3 regions of the Streptomyces sp. NPDC049040 genome follow, and region 1 is predicted to be linked to each of the others. Evidence: riboswitches for the same ligand, from Rfam matches in the RefSeq annotation. Region 1 holds a riboswitch; each other region holds the start of a gene.
What was found. Region 1 has a riboswitch for cyclic di-AMP ahead of ACGFMP_RS10550 (peptidoglycan DD-metalloendopeptidase family protein). Riboswitches for the same ligand answer to the same signal wherever they lie in the genome.

Region 2: another riboswitch for cyclic di-AMP. It lies ahead of ACGFMP_RS16005 (C40 family peptidase); the one in region 1 lies ahead of ACGFMP_RS10550 (peptidoglycan DD-metalloendopeptidase family protein).
Region 3: another riboswitch for cyclic di-AMP. It lies ahead of ACGFMP_RS20740 (NlpC/P60 family protein); the one in region 1 lies ahead of ACGFMP_RS10550 (peptidoglycan DD-metalloendopeptidase family protein).

What each region holds. Positions count from the first base shown of each region.
Region 1 covers NZ_JBICTO010000003.1:304,816-310,708, reverse strand. Annotated here, with positions in the region: gene ACGFMP_RS10555 (GNAT family N-acetyltransferase) at 40-1,056, shown strand; cyclic di-AMP (ydaO/yuaA leader) riboswitch at 1,445-1,635, shown strand; gene ACGFMP_RS10550 (peptidoglycan DD-metalloendopeptidase family protein) at 1,641-2,465, shown strand; gene ACGFMP_RS10545 (AAA family ATPase) at 2,565-5,312, opposite strand; gene ACGFMP_RS10540 (phytanoyl-CoA dioxygenase family protein) at 5,322-5,893, opposite strand, start outside.
Region 2 covers NZ_JBICTO010000005.1:103,396-109,288, forward strand. Annotated here, with positions in the region: gene ACGFMP_RS15985 (DUF1996 domain-containing protein) at 89-1,207, shown strand; gene ACGFMP_RS15990 (TetR/AcrR family transcriptional regulator) at 1,356-1,997, opposite strand; gene ACGFMP_RS15995 (ABC transporter ATP-binding protein) at 2,047-2,961, shown strand; gene ACGFMP_RS16000 (ABC transporter permease) at 2,951-3,718, shown strand; gene ACGFMP_RS16005 (C40 family peptidase) at 3,840-4,319, opposite strand; cyclic di-AMP (ydaO/yuaA leader) riboswitch at 4,323-4,496, opposite strand; gene ACGFMP_RS16010 (hypothetical protein) at 4,895-5,212, opposite strand; gene ACGFMP_RS16015 (ATP-dependent Clp protease proteolytic subunit) at 5,219-5,854, opposite strand.
Region 3 covers NZ_JBICTO010000007.1:266,855-272,747, forward strand. Annotated here, with positions in the region: gene ACGFMP_RS20720 (transglutaminase-like domain-containing protein) at 1-55, shown strand, start outside; gene ACGFMP_RS20725 (NlpC/P60 family protein) at 119-1,234, opposite strand; gene ACGFMP_RS20730 (sigma-70 family RNA polymerase sigma factor) at 1,513-2,571, opposite strand; gene ACGFMP_RS20735 (SgcJ/EcaC family oxidoreductase) at 2,568-2,993, opposite strand; gene ACGFMP_RS20740 (NlpC/P60 family protein) at 3,115-4,149, opposite strand; cyclic di-AMP (ydaO/yuaA leader) riboswitch at 4,156-4,313, opposite strand; gene ACGFMP_RS20745 (NlpC/P60 family protein) at 4,465-5,586, opposite strand; gene pcrA (DNA helicase PcrA) at 5,790-5,893, shown strand, end outside.

The DNA.
Region 1 (5,893 bases):
GCCGTGGGGGTACGCGCCCCGCTAGCGTCCTCGAACACCATGACTGTCGCCACCGCGCCGCTGACCGCCGAGCACATACCCCTGGCCGTGCAGCGCTACGACCGCTGGTTCTCGCGCGCCCGGCGTCCCCCCTCCCAGCGGTCCTGGCTGGCCGACGGACCCGTGCGCGGCGACGAGCTGGTGGGCAAGCTGCACGCCGTCCCGGGTCTCGAGGCGTGCCGCGCCCTCGACGGCGACGGCAATCTGATCGGCTACCTCGCCGCCCAGCCGGTCACCCTCTCCCCGGACGACCCGGCGGCGCTGCGCACCCACCCGCGCTCCGCCCTGGTCCCCTACGGCGGCCACGCGCTGCCGGGCGGGCGGGAGACCGAGGTGCTGCGGTCGCTCTACGCCAAGGTCGCGGAGCGGCTGGTCGCCGACCGCCGCCTGGTGCACTACGTGCAGGTGCCCGCCGGGGAGGTCGCCACCGCCCCCTGGGCGGACCTGGGCTTCGGGCGCGAGCTGGTGCACGGCCTGATGGCGGTCAAGGCCAGGGGCCGCCAGCCGCGCGGCGTCGACGGCCTCGGCATCAGGCGGGCCGGTCCCGGCGACCTGCCGCAGGTGGGCCGGATGGCCGCCGAGTCGTCGCGGCGGCAGCGCGAGTCGGCGATGTTCCAGCCCCAGCCGGAGGGCGCGCTCGCCGCGCTGCGGCTGCACTACGCCGACGCGCTCGCCGACCCGCGCTGCGGTGCCTGGATCGCCTCCCGCAGGGGTGAGGAGATCGCCATGGTGCTGCTCGTCCCCGCCGTCCCTGACCCGGTGATACCGGAGTCCTGTGTCGAACTCGCCGAGGCGTACGTGGAGCCTTCCGCACGGGGCGAGGGCATCAGCCGGGTGCTGGTGGCGACCGCGCTTGCGTGGGCGTACGACAACGGCCACCGCTACATGTCGGCCCGCTGGCACTCCGCCTCGCCGCTGGCCGCCGGGCACTGGCCCGCGGTCGGCTTCCGGCCGGTCGGCTACCGGCTCAGCAGGAATCTCGACGCGCGGATCGGCGGGGCGCCGGGGAGTTACTGAAGCGGCGGCTGACGTGCCGTCGGCTGCAATTCAGGTCATAGGTCAAAATCCGGTGCAATTCCGGCATTTCGCAGTGAGGTGGCTCACTGTCCCGCCGTCGAGTGACAGGCGTCACCGCGGGAACACGGTCCGGCTTCCCCGCGACACCCACTGTTCCCGACCTGCCCCGTTTGTCACCCCTCGCCCCTCGATGGTCCACCCGCCGTGACGGCCGCGCACACGTACCGCCGTACCGGGATGGCGAGGAGTAACCGCCGGTACGGGCGGAATGGTGCGGCATGCCGCGTTTGGTTGCCCGCCGCTCCGGGGGTCGTCTAGCTTCGCCGTACCGCGGGCAGGACGCCCGCGGCATCCGCCGGGCGGGACGCCGAATCCTGCCGCCGCCCGGTACCGGGAACAGCCGAGCAACTCAGGGCAGGAGCGGGGGACCCAGGCAAGCCGCCGTCCGGGAGCACCGGACGGCTCGGGGTGAAGCCGCGCCGCCGTACGCGCAACCGCACAGCGCGGACACGGCGGGACGCGGCCGGGCATCTCCTGCCCGAACCCGACAGCTCACCTCGCAGGCGTAGGAGAGGAATTCCCCCATGCCCGCAAAGGGACAGCACCGCAAGCCCCGCTCGCTCAACAGCCTCACCCGGGTGTGCATCGCCGCCGGCACCGGAGGCGTCGCCCTCGCGCTGCCGCTGGTCACCGTCGGCCACGCGTCCGCCGCGGAGCCGGCCAAGGCGTCCGCCGCCGTGTCGGCCAAGGCCCAGTACACCGTGGCCCCCGGCGACACCCTGTCGAAGATCGCCACCGCCCACCACGTCAAGGGCGGCTGGAAGGCGCTGTACAAGGCCAACGAGAAGGTCATCGGCACCAACCCGAGCCTGATCCGCCCCGGCCTGCACCTCACGCTGAACACCGCCCCGGTCAAGGCCGCGCCCGCCCCGGCGAAGAAGGCCGCCCCGGCCCCGGCGAAGAAGGCCGCGCCCGCCGCTGCCAAGAAGGCCGTCAGCTCCAGCGGCTACACCAAGCCGGTCGGCGACGCGGCCATCGGCACCCCGTACCACGCCCAGGGCTCCAACTGGTCGTCCGGCTACCACACCGGTGTCGACTTCCTGGTCTGGAGCGGCACCCCGGTCCACTCCGTCGCCGCGGGCACCGTGATCCACGCGGGCGCGGACGGCTCCTACGGCAACGACGTGATCATCCGGCACGCCGACGGCAAGTACACCCTGTACGGCCACCTGACCAACCCGGTCGTCTCGGTCGGCCAGACCGTCACCGCGGGCCAGGAGATCGGCATATCCGGCGCCACCGGCAACGTCACGGGCCCGCACCTGCACTTCGAGGTGCGCACCACCCCCGACTACGGCTCCGACATCGACCCGGTCGCCTACCTCGCCGCGCACGGCGTCACCATCTGATCCACCCGACGCCCCAGGACGTGCCCGCCCGGTCTTCACCACCGGGCGGGCACCGCCGTTTCCCGGCCGCCGTCCCTGTACGGCCGGCGCCTTCCGCGATCAGTCGAACAGCCCGGCCAGTTCACCGCGGGAGACCACGCCGAGCTTCGGATACGCCTTGTAGAGGTGGTAGCCGACGGTCCGCGGGCTCAGGAACAGCCGGGCCGCGATGTCCTTGTTGGACAGCCCTTCCGCGGCGAGCCGTACGATCTGCGACTCCTGCGGGGTGAGCCCCGCAGCCGCGTCCACCGGGCCGCTCTCCCGGCCCGCCTCTGGCACCGCACCGCCCGCCGCGCCCAGCTCACCGCGGGCCCGGTCCGCCCACGGGCGCGCGCCGAGCCTCTCGAAGGCGTCGAGGGCGCCGCGCAGCCGCACCCTGGCCTCGTTCTTGCGCCGCGCCCGCCGCAGCCACTCCCCGTACAGCAGCTCCGTGCGGGCCGACTCCATGGCGCGCCGGTGCGGGTCGTGCGCCGCCAGCGCATCGAGGAAGTAGGCCTCCGCCTCCGCGTCCGGCGCCCGCAGGGCCCGGCAGCGGGCCACCAGCGCCGCCGCCCACTGCTGCCCGGTGCGCGCCGCCCACGCCTCGAACCGGGCGAAGGATGCGTCCGCCCGCCCGGGCACGCCGAGCCGGACCGCCGCCTCCACCAGGTCGGGCACGCTGCGGGTCGCGCAGATGTGATGGCGCACCGACTCCTCGCCGAGCAGCGCGAACCGGTCGAGCGCCGCCCGTGCCCGGCCGAGCCCCAGCTCCAGCAGGCCCTGCGACCAGTACGCCCATGGGGCGCCCGGCGCCATCGCCGTACCCGAGCCGCCCGCCAGCGCCGCGTCCACCAGCCGGCGGCAGCCGTCCTCGTCGCCGCGCACCGCCGCGATGTGCGCCAGGGCGCTGCTCAGCTGGCTCACCCACTGGCGCTGCCCGGTGTCGGCGGCGATCCGCAGCCCCTCGGCGGCGGTCGCCGCCGCGTCGTCGAAGCGGCCGTCGAAGATCTCCGCCTCCGCCCGGAAGAACATGATCGTGGTGAGCCGCCCCACCCCGCCGCTCTCCCGGCTCTCCGCGGCGAGTGCCGTCGTCAGCTCGTGCGACTGCGCGTCCTGGCCCAGTGTCAGGCCCACCCCGCAGAGCATCACCAGGTCCCGCGGGTCGACCCGGCCGCCGTGCGCCGCCCTGGCCGCCGCACCCGCCTCACCGACGTCGGGCGGCACCCGCCCGGCCGCGTCACGTCCGAGGGCGCCGGTCAGGAAGCGGGCGACCGGCAGGATCGCGGCGTCCGCCGGCAGGTCGAGCGCGGCCAGCCGCTCGACGGTGTCCGCGACCTCGTCGGCGCCGAGATACCAGGCGGTGTGCGTGGCCTGCACCAGCATCCGCGCCGCCCGCGCGGGATCGCCCGCCGCGGCCAGGCCTGCCCCCTCGGTGAGCAGCCGGTGCGCCCCGGGGAAGTCGCCCTCCCAGAAGCCGGCCAGGCCGCGGACGTGCAGCGACCGCGCCATTGCCTGCCCCGCGGCGTCACCGCCCGCGGCTGCGGCCGAGCGGGCGGCGAGCTCCGCGAAGGAGCGGGCCCGCGGGATCTCGCCGGCCTCCGAGGCGGACTCGGCGGCCAGCAGCAGGCGGCGCAGCCGGGCCCGCGGGTCGGTGCTGAGGCGGGCGGCCCTGTCGTAGGCGGCGGCCGCGGCGGTGTGGCCGCTGCGCTCCCTGGCCCGGCCCGCGGTCTCCTCCAACGCGGTCGCCACGTCCTCGTCCGGCCCTGTCGCCGCGGCGGCCAGGTGCCACGCCCGGTGGTCGGGGTCGCGCTCCGGATCGGCGGCGCCGGCCAGGGCGCGATGAGCGGCGAGGCGTTCCGGCAGCGCGGCCCGCTGGTGGATCGCCGCCCGCACCAGCGGGTGGCGGAAGCGCAGGTCGGTGCCCTCGACGGTGACCAGCCCGCTGTCCTGAGCGGGCGGCAGGTCCGCGACCCCCGCGCCCAGGGCCTCCGCGGCCCGCAGGATCGTCCCCAGCTCGCCCGTGTGGTCGGCTGCGGCCACCAGCAGCAGCGTCTGGGTGCCCCGCGGCAGATGGCTGACCCGGCCGTGGAAGGCCAGTTGCAGCCTGCTGGTCAGCGGCAGCGTCCCCGCCGCCGCGGCGCCCTGGTCGGCGGCGCGCAGCCCGACCGGCAGTTCGAGCAGCGCCAGCGGATTGCCCTGGGCCTCGGCGAGCACCCGGCGGCGTACCGGCTCGGCGAGCGTGCCCGTCCGGTCGGCGAGCAGCGCCGTCGCCGCCGCCTCGTCCAGCGGGGCCGGGCGCAGCTCGGTCAGTCCTGCGGCGGCGAAGGCGCCCTCGCCGTCCCGTGCGGCGAAGACCATCGCGATCCCCTCCGCGTCCAGCCGCCGGGCCGCGAAGAGCAGCGCGTCCGCCGACGCCCGGTCCAGCCACTGCGCGTCGTCCACGACGCACAGCAGCGGTCCTTCCCCCGCGTGCTCCGACAGCAGCGACAGCACCGCGAGCCCGACGAACATCGGCTCGCCCGCCCCCTCCGCCGCGAGCCCGAACGCCGCCCGCAGCGCCCGCCGCTGCGGCTCGGGCAGCGCGTCCAGCTGCCCCATGGCCGTACGCAGCAGCAACTGGAGTCCGGCGAAGGGTAGTTCGGCCTCGAACTCGACGCCGGAGCCGCGTACCACCGTCATGTCGCTGGCCGCGCCCGCCATGTCGTCGAGCAGCGCGGTCTTGCCGATACCGGCCTCCCCGCGCAGCACCAGCACCCCGCTTCGCCCGTCCCGCGCGCCATCCAGCAGTGCGCGCAGCGCGGCGGCTTCCCCTTCCCGTCCGTGCAGCATGCCGGAACGCTAACCGATCGGTCCGCCGCCGCCGTCCGCACCGAGCCCCCGCCGGATCGCCAGCTCCACCGGCGAGTACGCACCGTCGGCCCGCTCCAGCTCGAACGGCACCGCCGGATGCAGCGGCGGCTGGGCCAGGAAGCGCGGCGCGGTGCCGTGGTTGGGCTGCGCGGCGTGGACCAGGAAGGGATGGCAGAGGAAGACGTCGCCCGCGCGGCCGGTGGCCAGTGCGACCTGGCGGTGGTCACTGGCGGCCACCAGCGCTGGTGCCAGCGCGAGCCCGGAGACGCCCGCCTCGCCGTACGGGGCGAGCAGCGGCGGCATGTCGAGGTGCGAACCGACCCGGATGCGGGTCGGCGCGTTGCCCTCGTCCACATCGGTGAACAGGAACAGCATCAGCAGCGCCCGGTCCCGCGACCGCAGGTTGGTGAAGAACCAGTCGGCACCCTCCGGCAGATAGCTGCCCTCGATGTGCCAGCCGGCGTCGTCAGGCTCCTCCTGGTGCGGGAAGCGCAGCGGAAACGAGCCGAGTGACGTGCGCGGCACCCAGCGCCCCGCGCCGACCAGGAGGTCGAACGCGG
Region 2 (5,893 bases), on a different contig from region 1:
CCAGGATCGCCGGTGCCGCGCCTCTCCCGGCGAGTGTGGACTGTCATGCCCACAACATCCCCCCATCACTGCGCACAAGGAGGTTTCCATGGCACGGAGGCCGAGAAGGATTCCCGGGCTGCTCGTCGCCCTCGCGCTGGTCACAGCCGGCGGCGGCGCGCTGCTCACCGCGAACTCGGCTGCCGGCGAACCGGCCGCGTCGTCGGCGGGTTCGCCCGCCGCGGCCCACGGTGCGGCCGCCGGCGCGATGCCCGAGATGCCGGGCATGGCGGTGTCCGACCAGACGTCGGGCGACGACCCGGACGGCGACGGCTACATCATGGCCAACCCGCCGGTGACCGGCGTGACTCCGTCGACGTACGACCCGCCGCACGCGTACTTCCACGAGTTCCAGGCCAAGTGCGCGCCCGACCACACCGCACCCGACGACCCGATCGTCTACCCCGGGCAGCCGGGCAAGTCCCACGACCACACCTTCATGGGCAACACCAGCACGAACGGCAACTCCACGACGGCGTCGCTGGACGCGGCGGGCGGCACGGCGTGCCTGGCGCCCGGGGACAAGTCGGCGTACTGGATGCCGTCCCTCTTCAAGGGCACCCAGAAGATCCTGCCGGTCGGGCCGCAGACGATCTACTACAAGTCGTCGGTCAACGACTACACCTCGGTGCGGCCCTTCCCCAAGGGGCTGCGGTTCGTGGTGGGCAACCCGATGCAGTCCCAGGACGAGTTCAAGAACCTCAAGGGCACGGTCGAGGGCTGGGAGTGCGGGCAGAGCTACCACAACTGGAACTTCCCGGCGAGCTGCCCCAGCACCCAGGACGCCCAGCTGAACATCCGGCTGCAGGCGCCCAGTTGCTGGGACGGCATCCACCTCGACACCCCTGACCACAAGAGCCACATGGCCTATCCGGTGGCCTGGGGCGCGAACCAGAACGTGTGCCCCGCCGACCACCCCGTCGCGCTGCCGATGATCGAGTTCAAGATGGCCTGGCCCGTCAACGGCGACATGTCGCAGGTGCGCCTGGCCAGCGGCGCGGGCTACTCCTTCCACTACGACTTCTTCGCCGACTGGGACACCGCCACCCAGTCCGCCATGGTCGCCCACTGCATCAACGGCGGCCTGCAGTGCGACGCACACGGCTACGACCAGTCCCAGCCCGGCAAGGGCGCCGTCCTCGACAGCAACTACCGGCTCATCCACTGACCCGTCCGGACGCGCTCTCCCGGGCGGGTTTTCCCCACCCCTCCGGGAGAGCGCTCTCCAAAATCATCGGGCACCCGGCCCGACCCCGACGCGGCATGCATTCCGCGCCCATGGGCGGACGTGGCCCCCGCGAACGCCGGTCCGTGCCTCAGGGCTTCCGTGCGACGGCCGCCTCGACCATGGCCACCAGATCGGTCAGGTCCGCTTCGAACTCCGCCTCCCAGTCGACCGGCTGGTCCAGATGGCCGGCCAGCGCGCCATGCCCTGGCAGCGTGCCGGTCGGCAACTGCCCGCGCCGCCCCCGCGGATCGAGGCTGCCGGGTCCGAACCGGCCACCGGCCTCGGAGGCGATCCAGCCGAGGACGAACGTGCTCACCAGCCGCTCCAGCCGCGGGACTTCGGCCGGCGAAATCCCCGCGTCGAGCAGGACGGTGTAGAGCAGGTCGACGGTGCGCACGGCGTCCGGCGCGACGGCGGGCCGCGAGAACAGCAGACCGGCCGCCCACGGGTGCCCCAGCGAGAGGGTGCGGGCGGTGCGGGCGAACAGCCGCAGCCGCTCGCGCCACTCGCTCTCCTGCGAGGCCGCGCCCGGCGCCGCCTCGTACAGCCGCCCCAGCATCCGCCCCACCAGGGCGTCGAGCAGGCCGCCCTTGTCCTTGACGTGCGGGTAGAGGGCCATCGGCGTCAGGCCGACGGCCTGTGCGACCGCCCGCATCGACAGCCCCTCGAGGCCGCGCTCGTCGGCGATCGCCTCGGCGGCGTCCAGGATTTCTTCCCGTTTCCCACTCATGGCTCTACACTGTAGATCTATACACTGTAGATCACTTACGGGAGGCGATGTGCTCGCAGTGGAGGGACTGGTCAAGAGCTACGGGAGCCGGCGCGCGCTGGACGGCTTCTCGCTCACCGTGCGGCCCGGCGAGATCGCCGGGCTCATCGGGCACAACGGGGCGGGCAAGACCACGTTCGTGGAGGTGGTGACCGGTCTGGTCCGACCGGACACGGGCCGGGTGGCGGTCTGCGGTGTCGACGCGACGGCCGCGCCCCGGGCCGCCCGCGCCGTACTCGGCGTCGCCCCGCAGGACATCGCCCTCTACCCGAGGCTCACCGTCCGCGAGCAGCTGCGGCTGTTCGCCGGCCTGGCCGGACTGCGGCGCGCCGCCGCCGGCCGCGCCGCCGGGCGGATCGCCGAGGAACTGCTGCTCACCGACGTGCTCGACCGGCCCTGCGCGGCACTCTCCGGCGGCCAGCGGCGCAGGACCCAGGCAGCCGCCGCGATGGTCGGCGCTCCGCGGGTGCTGCTGCTCGACGAGCCGACGGCGGGGGCCGACCCGCAGACCCGGCAGGCGCTCCTCTCGGCCGTACGGTCCAGGGCCGCCGCCGGCGCCGCGGTCGTCTACACCACCCACTACCTGCCGGAATTGGTCGACCTGGACGCGACCCTCGCGGTCGCACGGGCCGGCCGGGTGGTCGCACGCGGCGAGCGCGCCGCCCTCACCGCCGGGCTCCCGGGCGAGATCCGGGTCACCCTCGATCCGGCGGCGCCTTCCCTACGCTCCGGCCTGCCCCAGGAGCTGCGCTCCAGGAGCCGCACCGATCCCGACGGGGTACTGCGGATCAGCAGCGCCGACCCGCCCGCCGACCTGGCCGCGCTGCTCGCCGCGGGCTGCGCACCGCTGACCGTCGACGTACGCAGCCCGGACCTGGACGACCTCTACCGGGCGCTCGCCGAGGAGGCTCCGTATGCGGCCTGACACCCGCGGCTTCCTGCTGCGCACCGGAGTGCTGGTCCGGCTCAACACGACCGTGCTGCTGCGTGAACCGGGCCCGCTGCTCGGCAGGATCGTCATGCCGGTGGTGGTGCTGCTCGCGCTGCGCCCGCTCTACGAGGCGGCGCAGGGGGCGGCGGACGGGACCGCGCAGGCGGTGATCGGGTCGCTGGTGACGTTCTCGCTGCTCGCGCTGTCGATCGTGGGCACCTCGATCCTGTCCGAGCGGACCTGGCGGACCTGGGACCGGCTGCGGACGACCCCCGCGGGGGCGGCCGAACTCCTGCTCGGCAAGGCGGTGCCGGTCTTCTGCGTGCTCGCCGCCCAGCAGGCGGTGGTGCTCGGCTTCGGCGTGGCCGTGCTGGGGATGCCGGTCGCAGCGCCGCTGCTGCTGCTGGCGGCGTGTGCCGCCTGGGGGCTCGCGCTGCTCGGCCTCGGCACCGCGCTCGGCGTACTCGCCCGCAGCCCCGGCCAGTTGGCGGCCCTGCACGACATCGGCGCGCTGGTGCTCACCACGTTGGGCGGCGCGCTGGTGCCGGTGGCCGAACTGCCGGGCTGGGCCCGTGCCATCGCGCCCGCCTCGCCGGGGTATTGGGCCGCGCACGCGCTGCGTGCCGCCGCTGCCGGCGACACCGCGGGTACCCTCGCCGCGGTCGCGGTGCTGCTCGGTGTGGCGTCGGCGGCAGGCGCGGTCGCCGCCCTGCGCATCACACGCGGGTGGGGCCGGGCCGCGACCGTGTGACCGGTCAGGGCCCGCCGCGGGCGTGCCGGGCGGGTGCCCACCGCGGTCCGGGGTGCGCCGGGCGCGCGTTGGGCGCCGTCGCGGGCGCGTTGCGCAGCATGCCCGACACGCCGGGCGGACGTCACACCCGGCCGTACCACACGCTCCTGGTCCAGATGTGTTCCAGCCGGACCCGCGCGCCGGTCTTGGGCGCGTGCCAGATCTCGCCACCGCCTGCGTAGATCCCGACGTGGTAGACGGACGACGCCGCGGAACCGGCGTGGAAGAACACCAGGTCGCCCGCGCGGCGCGCGGAGGCGGAGACGTGCCTGGTGCTGCGGTACTGCGCCGCCGCGGTGCGCGGCAGCTTCTTGCCCGCCTGCTTGAACGAGTACAGCGTCAGGCCCGAGCAGTCGAAGCGGCTGGGGCCGGTGGCGCCCCACTGGTAGGGCGAGCCCTGCTTGGAGGCCGCCACGCCGAGGGCCTTCACGGCCATCGTGGCGGCGCCCGCCTGCTGTGCCGCACCCGGCAGCAGCGCGGGTACGGCGACTGCCGCGGCCGTGAACAGGGACGCGGCCCCGATCCGTGACAGCCGTGCGGACAGGACGTGAGGCGCGGTCATGCGCAACCCTTCGTCGTCAGCCTGCGAAGGATGACCTGTCGGGTTCGGGCAGGCGAAGATGCCCGGCCGCATGCAGCGGCTTCACCCCAAGAGGTGGCCCGTACGTGCTCCGGGCCGGCCCCGTCGTGCCTGGGTCCTCCGCTCCCGCCGTTGCACTCGTGTCGACCTGGCATCCACACGCCGGCGGGACTCGGCGTCCGTGCGGACCGCCCCGCCACGGCGGCGGGGGCTTGTCGTCACTACGGATCGTGACGCACCCGGCACGTCGGCACCGGGCGGGAAACGCCCGATGTGATTCTCGTCACAGCGCCGCTGCCCGAGTGCCGACGCTGGGCCCTTCGGGTGGTCCGCGCTTTCGCCGGCCTGTGTGACCTGCGCGCTTGCCGAGCGTCGGCAGGCGGGCGCGCAACCGCGCCCCCGGTCCGCGCCGGGGTCGCCGATCCGCCAATGGGCTGAGCCGGTGTTCGGCCGAACCGGGGTCGGCCGTGCCGCTGAGTGACGATCACGGCCGACGATCCCTCAGTCCGCCCCCGCCCGCCCTGCTTGGGGCCGGCGGCCTGTCCGGCGCGCGACCGTCAGCCGGGCGGCGGCGTGCGCTGCTCGGGCGGCACCGCGGCGAGCGACGACCGGCGTTCGCCGTCCAGGACCCGCAGCGCCCGCCCCAGCGTGGCGTGATGCATCTCCGTCTCGCCGCGCAGGTGCATCACCGTCAGCGCCTCGCGCAGCGCCACCGCGCGACCCACCAGCGCCTGGGCCGCGCGCAGCGCCGAGTAGGTGTCCGCGGTGCGCGCGGGGTTGATCCTGCCGAGCAGGTCGACGACCTCGAGGTAGCAGTCGATCAGCTCGCCCTCGGAGCGGGTCAGCGCCGGCAGCGGCGGCAGTTCCGGCACCACGGGGCCTCACCGCAGGCCGTAGGAGGGACTGTTGGCCTTGCGGCTGGTGGTCAGCCGGTCCACCAGGCCGTAGGCGACGGCGGCTTCGGCGTCGAAGACCTTGTCCCGCTCGATGTCGGTGCGGATCCGCTCGATGTCCTGGCCGGTGTGCCGGGCCAGCAGCGTCTCCAACCGCTCGCGGGTGCGGAGCAGTTCCCTCGCCTGGATCTCCAGGTCCGACACGTCGCCCTGCACCACGTCGCCCAGCGACGGCTGGTGGACCAGGATCCGCGCCCCCGGGGTGATCATGCGCTTGCCCGGTGCGCCGGCCGTCAGCAGCACCGCGGCCGCCGAGGCCGCCTGCCCGATGCAGACCGTGGCCACGTCGCAGGTGACGAACTGCATCGTGTCGTAGATCGCGGTCATGGCGGAGAAGGAGCCGCCCGGCGAGTTGATGTAGAGGTGGATGTCCTGATCCGGGGAAGCGCTCTCCAGATGGATGAGCTGGGCCATCACGTCGTTCGCCGAGGTGTCGTCGATCTGGGTGCCCAGGAAGACGATCCGCTCCTGGAGCAGCTTGGAGTAGGGGTCCATGGTGCGGACGCCGGTGCTGCTGCGCTCGGTGAACTCCGGCAGCACGTAGCGGGCGGTGGGTCGGAACATGCGGGCACCCTCCTCAGGTCAAAATGTACAGGACGTACA
Region 3 (5,893 bases), on a different contig from region 1:
GACCGTCCTCTCGCTCGCCCCGCTGCGCGGACCCTCCCGGGTCACCCTGCGCTGACCCCCACCCGCTCCCGCGGCGGTGGCGCCGCAGCGGTGGCGGGACGCCGCCACCGCGCTCCGGCTACCCGGGACGTACCGCCGCAGCGAAGGGCATCTCGCTGATCGGGGCGACACGGACAGGGGAGCCGGGGTGCGGTGCGTGGATCATGTTGCCGCCGCCGATGTAGAGGCCCACGTGGCTCGCGCCCGAGTAGAAGAACACCAGGTCGCCCGGCTGGAGCTGGGAGCGGGGCACCCGGGTGCCGGCGTTGATCTGGGTGTAGGTGGTGCGGGGCAGCGAGACCCCCGCCGAGCGCCAGGCGGCCTGCGTCAGCCCCGAGCAGTCGTACGCGTGCGGGCCCGTGGCGCCCCACACGTAGGGCAGTCCGAGCGCGCGGGTGGCGAAGGCCACCGCCTGGGCGGCGCGCGACGAGGGCGCCTTGACGGCGGTGAGCGGCGGGCGCGCGGTGTCGCGGGCGGCGGACCCCGGCGCGCCGGCGGCCTGGAGCGGCCCGTCCGACGCGGCCACGGCGGCCCGCTGGGCCGCGGTCAGCCGTGCGAGCAGCGCCTGGGCGGCGGCGAGTTTCGAGGTGACGGTGCGCTTGTGGTCCGCGACCCTGGCCTGCGCGTCACGCAGCGCGTCCAGCTTGTCCGCGGCCCGCGCCCTGGTGTCGGCGATGCCCTGCTGCTGGGTCGCCAGCCGGGACAGCGCGGCGCTCTGCCGGCTGCCTGCCTGGTCCATGTACGAGGCCCGGGCGAGATACGTCTCCGGGGTCGAGCTGAGCGCGAGTTGCAGCAGCGGGTCGACACCCCCGGTGCGGTACTGCGCCGCGGCGATGGTGCCCAGCGCGTCCCTGGTGCTGTTCAGCTTCGCGGTCTTGCGGGCCAGTTCGTCCTGGAGGGCACTGACCGCGGCGCTCGCGGTGTCGGCCTGCTCCTTGGCTCCGTCGTAATCCTCCGTGGCCTGCTCCGCCTGCTGGTAGAGCGCCGTCACCTGCGTCCTGACCTGGTCCGGGGTGAGCTGCGGCTCCGCGTGCCCGGTCTCGGCGAGCAGTGAGACGGAGGCGGCGGACGCCAGCGCGAGGGTGACCCCGATCCGGGCGGTCGTACGGGTGGAGGCCGAGCGGGTGCCGCCGTCGTTGCGGGCGGGGCGTTTCCTGCGGTGTGCGGCGGTGTGGACGGGACTGTGTGAGGCCATTGCGGGCCGTCACTCCTTCCAGGGGACGGCCCGGCGGCGCCTGCACGGGGGAGCAGGAAGCCGCCGGGCCTTCGGCGGGGGCGGCCGGTGCCGTCCCGATCGGACGGCAGTGGGGTGTCGGCCACCTGAGGAGCGACGCTAAACCTGCCGGGGGCCGCACCGGGCCGCGGTGACCGGGACTGTCCCGTATCGGTCGGCCCCTGCAAGGAAACGACCGCCGTTCGACGGGTGACCCGGCAGGAAAGGGACCCAGCCTGACCGATGAGCCGTTTTCCCGCTCATCGTCCGGCGTGCGCGCCCACGCCCGCGCCCGCCGGCGCCTCCCCGTACCCCGGCGCCTCCCGGTGTCCGGGCGCGCCCTCGTACACCGGCGGCAGCCCGAACACCGCGGGCAGGCCGGGGTCGGCGAAGACCGTGATCCGCGCGATCGCGGCGCCGGCGCCGTCATCGGCCGGTCCCGCGGTGAGCACGACGACACCGAAGGCCCGGTGGACCCCGCCGTCCCGCAGGTAGACCGCCGCCGCGGGCTGGCCGTTCGCGCCGGCCGGGACCATCCGCCAGTCCCCGGGCGAGCCGAGGCCGGCCATGGCCTGCGCCGCCGCGTCCTCCCCCGAGTACCAGACAGCCGACGGCGGCAGCTCCAGCGTGGCGTCGGCCCGCAACAGCTGCTGCAGGGCGGCCGCGTCCGCGGTCACGAAAGCCTCGACGTAGCGCGCGAGAAGCGCCCTGACCTGCGGTTCGTCCGGCTCGACGATCCGGTCCGCGGCCGGTGCGACCGCCTCGATACGGGCCCGGGCACGCTGTAGGCCGCTCTTGACCGCGACGACGGTGGTGCCGAGCATCTCGGCGACCTCCGCAGCCGGGAAGGCCAGCACCTCGCGCAGCAGCAGCACCGCCCGCTGCCGGGGCGGCAGATACTGGAGGCCGGCGATCAGCGCGAGCCGCAGGTGCTCCCGCGACACCGCGACCGCCTCGGGGCCGTCCGACTCCGCCGTCACCATCGCGTCGGGCAGCGGCTCCAGCCAGCCCGCGTGGCCCTCGGCGGCGACCGGCCCCACGCCCTCGCCCGGTGCGCCGAGCCCCGAGGGCAGCTGGCGCCGCGACCCGTGCCGCAGGGCGGTCAGGCAGGTGTTGGTCGCGATCTGGTACAGCCAGGTCCGCAGCGAGGACCGCCCCTCGAAGCGGCCGTAGGCGCGCCAGGCCCGCAGATACGTCTCCTGCACCAGGTCCTCGGCGTCGTGCACCGAGCCGAGCATCCGGTAGCAGTGCGCCAGCAGTTCGCGGCGGTAGGGCTCGGTGCGCCGGGTGAAGTCGGCTTCCGGCGGCGCGGTGGTCACGACGATTCCGCCGGGCCGATGTGGTTGGCCTCGATGAGCCAGCGGCCGTCGCGCCTGGCAAGGACCCAGGTCACCGTCTCGTGCTGCCCGGACCCGGCTTCGTCCTGCTCCGCCGTGACGGTGGCGCTGCGCGTGCGCACCAGGGCGACGTCCGGGGAGATCAGCCGGATGCGCTCGATCTCGTGGTTGCGCCGGGTGCCGTGCAGCGAGCCGGCGAAGGCGCCGGCCATGACGGTTCCGATCTCCTCCTCGCCCTCCAGCCGGCGGCCGGGCAGGATCACCCACGCCTCTGGCGCGTACCACGCGGTGAATGCGGCCGCGTCACCCGCCTCCCAGGCCCGCGTCATACCGCGGAAGACCTCGCGGACGGCGCGGTCGTGCTCGTGTTGCGCGGCGGCCTGGGGCGTCGTGGTGCTGGTCATGGAGGGCTTCCTCTCGTACCGCTCGGACCTGTCACGGGTATGGACACGGTGCGGCGGCGAAAGGAATCGGTGCGCGAGGAAGGCGTCCCCGTGGACCGGTCGGGCGGGGGCGGCCGGGCGGTCAGGCGACCCGGCGCGCGGTGGCGAAAGGCATCCAGCTCAGCGGGGCGACCTCGACGAACGCGCCGGTGTGCGGGGCGTGCACGATCTGCCCGTTGCCCAGGTAGATGCCCACGTGGGACAGCCCGGAGTAGAAGAAGACCAGGTCGCCGGGTTGCAGATCGGCCTTCGAGACGGGCACGCCCTCCTTGGCCTGGTCGTAGGTGGTCCGGCCGATCTTGACGCCCGCCGCGCGGTAGGCGGCCTGCGTCAGGCCGGAGCAGTCGTACGAGCCGGGGCCCGTGGCGCCGTAGACGTACGGCTTGCCGCGCTGGGCGAGGGCGAAGCTGATCGCGGCGGCGGCGCGGCCGGTCGCGGGGCCCGAGTAGGTGTAGCTCGTCTTGGACGACGAGCCCTTGTTCATGCCGGCGATCTTGGCGCGCTGCTCGGCGGTGAGGCTGTTGAGCAGCTTCTGCGCGGCCGCCAGCTTCGTCTGCACCGTCTTCTTCTGGGTGGCCAGCGTCTTCTGCGCGTTGGTGAGCTGGGTCAGGCTCGCGGTGGCCTGGGCCCGCTGGATCGACGCCTGCTCCTGCTGGATCTGGAAGTTCTTCAGCGCCTCGGTCTGCGTCGTGGACAGCTGGCTGACCATGTGCGACTGGTTGAGGAACTGCTCCGGGTCGGCGGCGAGCAGCAGCTGCACCGTCTGGTCGATGCCGCCGTCGCGGTACTGCTCGCTGGCGAACTGGCCCAGCACCCGGCGGCTGTCGTTCATCTGCTGGGTCTTCCGGGCGACCTGCGTCAGCAGCTGGTTGGTCTTGTCCCGCTGCGTGTCGGTCTGCTCCTTGGCCTGGTCGTAGTTCTGCGTGGCGACCTCGGCCTGCTGGTTCAGGGTGTCGATCTGCGCCTTGACCTCGGTGATGGAGGGCTTGGCGGGCGCCGCGGTCGCGCTCTCGCTGAGCAGGGTGACGGAGGCGATGGCCGCCGCGGTGACACCGACCGCCGCACGGGGGGCGGTCGAGGCGAGTATCCGAGGACGCGGCTTGCGGTGCGACGCCACGAAGGCGACTCCTTCCGTGAACCGCCGACCGGGTTAGCTGACGGGTTCGGGCTGGGAAGGTCGCCCTACGGGCCGGACGCATTGCTGCGTCTGTCCCGATTCACCCCAATGGTGCCTGGTGGGTCCCCGGTTCCGGCCTGGGCCGGATTGAGCGGAGGCGGCGCGGTACCGGCACTTTCACCGGCGGCGAACGCACCACCTAGCGGGATACCGTACTCAACTTGTACGGAGGTTGGGAAGTTTGGATTGCAACGTGAGCGAAATCGCTTTGTGATCTTACGGTTGGTGATCGGGTCGGTGGGGATCCGTGCCGGATCAGTAGGGGCGAACCGCCCCATAGAACGGCATTTCGGTGATCGGTGCGACCTTGACGACCGTTCCCGTGTGCGGAGCGTGGATCATGTTGCCCTCGCCGATGTAGATGCCGACGTGGCTGTGGTCGCTGTAGAAGAAGATCAGGTCGCCAGGTTCGAGGTCCGACTGCGACACCCGGGTGCCCACGCCGACCTGCTCGCCGGTCGTCCGCGGCAACGTGATGCCGGCCGCCTTGTACGCCGCCTGCGTCAGGCCCGAGCAGTCGAAGGACGAGGGGCCGGTCGCGCCCCACACGTAGGGCTTGCCCAGCTGGTCGTGCGCGAAGGCGATGGCCTTGGCCGCCACCGACGAATTCGCCGGGGTCGTGGGCGCCTTCGCGCCGGACTTCGCGGCCGCCTTCGCCGCGGCCGCCGCCTTGGCCTTCTCCTGCGCCGCGATGGCGGCGGCCTTCTTCTTGGCCTCCGCCTCCTGCTTGGCCTGGAGCGCCGCGAGCCGCGCCTTCTCCTGCGCGGTGAGGCTGTTCAGCAGTTGCTGTGCCGCGCCCAGCTTGGTCTGCACATCGGCCTTGGCCGTCCGCAGTTGCGCCTGCTGGGTGGTCAGCGTCGCCAGGCTCTTGGCCGCCTCGATGCGCTGCTGGGTGGCTGCCGCCTGCTGCACCCGGTAGGACTCGACGGCCGTCTTCTGCCGCTTGCCCAGCAGGCTGGTCAGGTGCGACTGGTCGAGCAGCGACTGCGGGTCGGTCGCCATCAGGTAGCGCCCGGTCGAGTCGTCGCCGCCCGAGCGGTACTGCGCCGCCGCGTACTGCCCGAGCACCCGGCGGGAGTCGTTCAGCGCCTGCGTCTTCTGGGCTGCCTGCGCCAGCAGCTTGTTGACGGTGGCGTTCTGCTGTGCGGTCGTCTCCTTGGCCCCGTTGTACTTCTCGGTGGCCACCTCCGCCTGGTGCATCAGCGAGTCGACCTTCGCCTTCACCTCGGCGATCGACGGCTGCGGCGCGGGCGCGGCGGGCGCGGCGCCCGCGGTCTCGGAGAACAGGGTCACGGTGGCCAGCGCGGCCGTCGTCAGCCCCACGGCTGTGCGTGGGGCGGTGAGTATCGCGGTTCGGGCCTTACGGTGTGTCGCCATGCCGGGCGGACTCCTTTCGGACGCTGCCTGGTGCGGCACCGTAGCCGGGCGACGGCACCGCTGGGAAGGGCGGTGTCCGATAGGCCCGATACCTTTTCGTAATCAAGTCGGATTCCCGGCCGCTCGTCACGCAGGGTGGCAACGAGGCCACCCATGAGGAAGCGGGCATCGGTGTCGGTGCGGACGCATAGACTCGGGAGGCGATGAGCAGCCTCTTTGACGACGACTTCCTGCCCGGTCTGCACGTGGCGCCGGAACCGGCCGATCCCGACGCGCCGCCGCCCCCGGAGGACTGGGGATCCGGCAG